3 regions of the Effusibacillus dendaii genome follow, and region 3 is predicted to be linked to each of the others. Evidence: riboswitches for the same ligand, from Rfam matches in the RefSeq annotation. Region 3 holds a riboswitch; each other region holds the start of a gene.
What was found. A riboswitch is a leader RNA that binds a small molecule or an ion and turns the genes downstream of it on or off. The one in region 3 is predicted to bind cyclic di-AMP.

Region 1: it holds a riboswitch for cyclic di-AMP, as region 3 does, so the genes downstream of both, ehuB (ectoine/hydroxyectoine ABC transporter substrate-binding protein EhuB) here and skT53_RS17265 (DUF3055 domain-containing protein) in region 3, are expected to answer to the same signal.
Region 2: it holds a riboswitch for cyclic di-AMP, as region 3 does, so the genes downstream of both, skT53_RS07765 (3D domain-containing protein) here and skT53_RS17265 (DUF3055 domain-containing protein) in region 3, are expected to answer to the same signal.

Annotation. Positions count from the first base shown of each region.
Region 1 covers NZ_AP023366.1:1,588,938-1,591,133, forward strand. The annotation lists gene ehuC (ectoine/hydroxyectoine ABC transporter permease subunit EhuC) at 1-464, opposite strand, end outside; gene ehuB (ectoine/hydroxyectoine ABC transporter substrate-binding protein EhuB) at 498-1,403, opposite strand; cyclic di-AMP (ydaO/yuaA leader) riboswitch at 1,614-1,757, opposite strand; gene skT53_RS08720 (hypothetical protein) at 1,965-2,196, opposite strand, start outside.
Region 2 covers NZ_AP023366.1:1,432,016-1,434,211, reverse strand. The annotation lists gene skT53_RS07770 (aminotransferase class I/II-fold pyridoxal phosphate-dependent enzyme) at 1-599, shown strand, start outside; cyclic di-AMP (ydaO/yuaA leader) riboswitch at 657-820, shown strand; gene skT53_RS07765 (3D domain-containing protein) at 821-1,603, shown strand; gene skT53_RS07760 (hypothetical protein) at 1,700-2,196, shown strand, end outside.
Region 3 covers NZ_AP023366.1:3,252,136-3,254,331, forward strand. The annotation lists gene skT53_RS17250 (4-oxalocrotonate tautomerase) at 1-150, shown strand, start outside; gene skT53_RS19280 (O-methyltransferase) at 211-456, shown strand; partial or broken gene skT53_RS19285 (SAM-dependent methyltransferase) at 408-530, shown strand; cyclic di-AMP (ydaO/yuaA leader) riboswitch at 660-791, shown strand; partial or broken gene skT53_RS17265 (DUF3055 domain-containing protein) at 990-1,247, shown strand; partial or broken gene skT53_RS17270 (LrgB family protein) at 1,377-1,930, opposite strand.

The DNA of each region.
Region 1 (2,196 bases), 1.7 Mb from region 3:
AGCGAAACAAGCGATGTGCCTTTTAAAAGTTCAATCAACAGATTTCCGAAAGCGGGCAGCATCAGAGTAAACGCTTGCGGGAGGATCACGCTCCGCATCCGCTGAAACGAGGTCAGGTTCAACGCGATTGCAGCTTCCGTCTGCCCTTTTGGAATCGCCTGAATCGAACTACGGACAATCTCCGAACCGTAAGCGCCATAGTTCAGTCCTAACGCCAGAACACCTGTTGTCATCGGCTCCAGTTCAATTCCCAATATTGGCAAAGCGAAAAACAGCCAAAACATTTGCACCAGCAATGAAGTACCCCGAAAAAATTCCACATATACGGCTGCAGCCATTCGCACCCATGCCCATTTTGACAAACGACACAACCCAGCGGTGAATGAAAGGAGCAAAGCTGCAACCGCAGAACAGGCCATTACTTGCAGAGTCACTTCTACCCCGTGCAGAAGGGGTGTAAACAGGTCAGTCGGAAAAATGGTTCTGCACCCCTTTCCTTATTTCAATAATTCTTCTGCCGTTTTACCGCCCGGCAGTTCCTGCTTGGTAAATCCGAACGGGCTTAGAATGTTCAGAAGTTCGCCTGAATCCTCCAGTTTTTTCAATTCCTCGTTATACGCTTGCCGGAAATCATCGTCCCCTTGGCGGAAAACGGCAGCCCCATAACCGCGTATACTTTTACCATCGATCACCGGCTGTTCGAAATCCATGACCCTCTCAATCGAAGGATCTTTCGCTGAATCCATCACTGCCTGCAAAGAAGGACCGGTCATTGTAATGGCGTTTACACGTCCGGCCTGCAGAGCGTTGATGGCAGAAGGCTGATCGGATACAATCACGATTTGGCTATCCGACACCCCGCTCTTTTTCAGATAATCGATCTCGATGGCGCCCCCCATTACACCAACTTTCACTTCTGAATTGGCGGCAATATCCTTATAACTGTGAAGATTCATCGGATTCCCCTTCTTAACGGCAATCGCTTCCCCAATACTGTATTCAGGATTGGCAAAATCGACCTGCTTCGCCCGCTCCGGCGTAATATACATACCCGCCGTAATGATGTCGAAACGTTTTGCTTTCAGCCCCGGAATCAACGACCCGAATTCGGTCAATACACCGTTTACTTCTTTGATCCCAAGGTTTTTCAGAACGGCGCGCGCGACCTCAACCGCTTCACCTGTCAATTTGCCGTCCGGGGCCGCATAGGCGTATGGTTTTTCGTTGGCAAAACCGACTGTCACATACCCCTGCCGTTTTGCTTTTTCAAACGCAGTTTCCTGTTTGCCGGAATCTTGCGCCGACCCGCTTGTGCTGCCGCCGCATCCTGCCAATAAAAGCCCGGCAGCCAGAACACCGGTCAACATCGCAGCCCATTTTGATTGCAAAGTTTTGCTTTTCATTTCATTTCTCCTTTCTGATCTCATCTCGCACATCCAGGCCATGCAACAAAAAAGACCGGTGCTGCTTTTTCACGGAACCGAAGTTCCAAGAAAAAGTCTGCACCGGTCTGACGCGCGCATCACCAAAAGATGAATACAACGACCGAATCCGCGACCTGGCAAAAGCGGCAGAAAAAGAAAATAGTCTGCATCCCGCCGATTTGCAATCTTGGATCTTCCCTGCGTTAGCTTACGAGGTTAGCTGTCGGGTAGGATGGCAGAGAAGTTTCTCACATCCCTCCTGGCATAGCCAGGATTAACCCCAGGAACTTGGTTCCCCCGCTTCCATACAATGGAATTCAGCCTGTTTGTTTAATAATAAATACGTTGAATGAATAAACCATTCATTTATTTGTTGTACTTATGATAACACATTCGATTTTTTCCATTCACCCCGGAAATATTCTGATTATTTCAGCTGAGACTGTCTCTCCCCATATCAGCCGGAATTATCAGTTATATCCAGACTTTTCCTCCCAAATCCTGCCCTGTCTGCTCCTCAAATCCGGTCATTCGCGATTGTCACCACCAATAACCTCCACCGTACCCGTACGGTGCTCCATACCCATAACCATAAGGCCTACCGAATCCATACGGTCTGCCGTACCCGTATCCGTATGGTGTGCCATACCCTCCATATGCGCCCAGCGAAAATAAAGTGGTAAGCGGAAGCAAGAAAGGCAGGAACACCGTTTCCGCATCCATCGCAGCCGGTCGATCCGCCGTTGTAAAGTCAACCTGGCTGTCTTTACGG
Region 2 (2,196 bases), 1.6 Mb from region 3:
ACAAAGCACTCGAACTGGCGGATTATGCCCGCCAAGAGATTAACCGAATCGACGGACTGTATTGTTTCGGCAAAGAAATTCTGCACAACTCATCCGTTTATGACCTGGACCCCCTGAAATTAACCGTTTCCGTTGTGAAATTGGGGATTACCGGGTATGATGTGGAGCGTATTTTGCGGGAAGAGTTTAATATTGAAGTGGAATTGTCGGACCTCTACAATATTCTGTGCATCGTGACAGGCGGCGATACAAGGGAAACGATCGATGCTTTGCTGAATGCCCTGCGTCGGATTGCGGAGCGTCATGTGTACCAAACCGGGAAACCGATGGTACAGGTGCGTCTGCCGGAAATTCCACGGTTGGCCATGTCGCCTCGTGAGGCGTTCTATTCAGAAACAGAGGTAGTTCCTTTTGATGAAGCGATCGGACGGACATTTGCCGAATTGGTAATGGTGTATCCGCCGGGAATTCCCATCCTGATGCCGGGAGAAATTGTCACTCGCGAGAATATTGAGTATATCCGGGAACATATGAAAGCGGGGTTGCCGGTGCAAGGACCGGATGATCCTGACATTGCACAGGTGAAAGTCGTAAAATAAGCTTTTTTCCAGCAGATTCCTAATGATTTTTTACTTTCAATTTCGTATAATTTACAGGAATTTTACAAGCCGAATCCGCGCATGCGTGACTTTGTTCGCATGCTGAAGTACGGAGGAACCGTTTTTTGGGGTGAAAGGACCGGAGAGCAACGATTTTCCGGAACAAGGGTACCTTCTACCGAACCCGTCAGCTAACTTCGGAGGCTTAGGAAGGAGACTGTATGTTACGTATTAAGGCTACATGTGCTTTGTTTGCATTCCTTTTTTTACCAGTTGAAGGGCAAGCCCATCACGTAGGGGATCTGCCTGATTTGATCAAATTGGCCGATTTGTCCAGTAAAGTGGATGATCGGCAGACAGGCCAATTTTTATCTCCGGCAATAGTCAGTGCCGGACAGCAAGCTGCCCCTCAAAATAGTGGACAAGTTTTTCCGGTAGGCGAACAAACGGTTCAACCAGTCGGAAAAGCTGTTCAACCGAACGAACAAGCTGCGCAATCGAACGGAGAAATGGCGCAGTTGGGTGGACAAACTGCTCCCCAGAGCGATCAAGCCGCCAGTCAAAACTACCGGCCGAATACGGTTGCTGTTGACAGTACGCATATAGCAGCAAGCCGCAGCGGTCTTTCCGCGTTGAGAGAAGCGACTCCAACCGTTGTAAAAGTGGCGCAGACAGTTGGAACGACCGAAGGAAAAACATTGGCGATGCGGGCCACCGCATACGGTCCATCTGATGTGAATTGGAAAAATGGCGGCAAGACCTATTCCGGAACGACTGTCCGGCAAGGTGTCATTGCTGTTGATCCAAACGTGATTCCTATCGGGACAAAAGTTTGGATTTCCGGTTACTCAAATCCGAATCTGCCGCCAGATGGCTTTCAGGCGGTAGCGGAGGACACAGGCGGGAAAATTCGCGGCAACCGGATTGACATATACATCGATACAGATGCGCAAGGTATCAGTCAATTTGGCGTACAGAATGTTCAAGTTCGTATGTTAAACTAAAAAGTTCCAATCGAGAAAGGGGCCTGTATAATCAGGTTCCTTTTTTTGCATTCTAGAAAATGGAACTGAAATCGTTAGGATAGAAAGAGGGATTGCATGAAACGCGGCAGCGGGCGGATAATCAGATTCTTTCAACTTTTTATTCTATGCCTCAGTCTCTTACAGGTTACGCCTGCGGCCGCCTGGGGGCAACAGGAGAATCAGGTGATTGTGGTGGTCATTCCCGGTTTGAAATGGGACCTGTTATCCAGCCAGGCGACACCTCATTTACTGGATATGGCGGCCGCAGGCGGCGCGGCTAATGTATCGATCCCTGTACGTAAAACGGAGGGGATTGAGGCGGCAGAATCCCTCATTCGACAAACAGGTGGAAGGGTGGAACGGATCGGACCGGAAACAGTTGGCGAAGAACAGATGTACAAGCGATATTTGGCTTTGCGCGACCACAGCAACCTGTTGACGGTTCAATTCAATCGACTGGAGCGGTTGACTGAACGACAACAGTTGAAGGCTGCCGACCGATTTGTCGGGAATTTGCTGCAGGACGTGGATTTGAAACATCTGCTGCTGGTGACGAGTGATCTGTCAACTGC
Region 3 (2,196 bases):
AAAATCAAGCAGATGATTCGTGACGTAACGGATACGATCGTAAACACGTTAGACGTACCGAAAGAAAACGTTCGCGTTGTGGTTTCGGAAGTTCCCAAAACGCACTGGGGAATCGCGGGTACGCCTGTTTCTGACATTCCTGGACGATAGTTCCGTACCTCCCGGACGATAGTTCCCTATCCGACTTAAAGACCGTCTGATCTGTTTTGATTGGACGGTTTTTATCTGCCGATTGGCTCATCAGGCGGTTATCCGACATTGTTTCTGGCTGATGCCGCAAGAGCCAACGGGGGTAAGGTGTACACTTGCGAAAACGATTCTTTTAAGATTGAATTGGCCAAACAGACTTTTGAAAAGGCGGGACTCGACAAATACATTGAGTTGATTGAGGGAGATCTTTACAGACGGTGGCATCACTCGAGGGCCCGTGGGATTTTGTGTTTATCGATGCAGTGAAGGAAGAATACATTTTTTACCTCGCGATGGTATGGCCGAAACTCCGGTCAGGAGGACTGATAGTAGCGGATAACATGCTTTCTCATAAAGGAATATTGGGGATTACGGCCTATCAGGGATTTGTAAGACTGCAGGACGATGGAGCAACCGTAACGGTACCATCGGATCAAGCGATGAGTTCACTTGTAAATATTAGTGGAGGCTTAACTAGGCCGCTGAATTCCGAAAGGAAGCGGGGGAAACAATTTTGGGGTGAATCCGGTCGATCGATCGGTAGGGCAATCTCTTAAGCCCGAATCCGACAGCTAACCTCGTAAGTGTTTAAGAGAGGAGTGAGGACATTGTTCCAATTTCTTAATTTTACGCCCCGTAGGGATTTTTCCTATGGGGGTTTTTTAACAGCTTAGAAAATATAAAAATGTGATATTCCATCACCATTTTTATACTTTCGGCTGTCGAAAAAGGTTTCCTCTAATAGACGCCGCTTGACCGCGAATATGCTTCGGTAGAAGCCTTTTTTAGATCACGAGGAAACGACCCGCACGCGTCATGTCGGATTCGTATCTGGCGGAACCCGATTCGATTTTACGTTGACATACACCGGACACTTTTTCGGAAAAACGTTGGTGACTTGTCTTCAATCGAATCGAAGCGCGATTTTGGCTATTGACGACATGGACAACCTCGACCACCTTGTTGCGACGTTTGGCTTGAGTAAGGCAGATGCCGTTCGCTTATCAAATTTCTTAAAGGAACCGCTTGCTGATCGATTGCTTCACTCGGAGTATTAAGCATCGGAAACCTTGCTGCTATAGACACACGTCTGTGGAAAATCCGACCTTCTTTCGAGAAGGTCGTTTTCAATTTATCCAAAAATCGATCCGAAATTCATGTTTGATGTGCTCTGATTCTGGAAGTTCTCACAAATAAAACAGCCAAACAATCAAAGGTGCAAAAACAGAGCCAGAGAGCGCGCTCAACGTCATCGCAACGGAACTGATCGATACCGTTTGTTCTCCATATTCAAAAGCCTTCGCGATTCCGATCGCATGCGACGCGCTGCCCAGTGCGATTCCCCGACCCAAAAAATTGTTGATTCTGAACCAGTTGAAGATATAGGGGCCAAAGACGGGACCAGTCAATCCTGCGATCATGACAAATACAGCGGCCAGTGGAGGAATCCGCCTAAAACCGGGAGCAAATTTTTGATTAAGATGTTCCTTTGCTTATATAACGGGTAGGCAAGAGAAACAACGGATGGTCCTAACAGGAGGTTACTCCATTGCCCTCCAATCATATAGGTACTATACGGGATTTGAAAACAGACAAGAATGACAACAAGCGCGACCAATAATAGAAAAAAACCAATAATACTGCCCGGAATCGGCAAGTGCAGCAAGTTGTGCAGCCAATCTCCAACAAATGAAACAGCGTATAAAAACGCAATTTGTGCAATGATTTTCATGATTTTCATTCGTATGGTTGGATCCTAACGGATACAGCTGTAAGAGGAATACCGTCCCTCCTTGCTTTTGCATGATATTTTAGGTTCTCAATACTTTACACATAGAATAACGCATCGGGAAAGAATTGTAAAAATAGTAGTTGCAACAAAACAACAGAACTACTTAGTGTTATGTTTATGTAAGTTTACATTACACAAATATCTCGATGCACAATTATTTTATTTGATTTTTAAATTACATGTTATATATTATTACATATACATTACATATATGG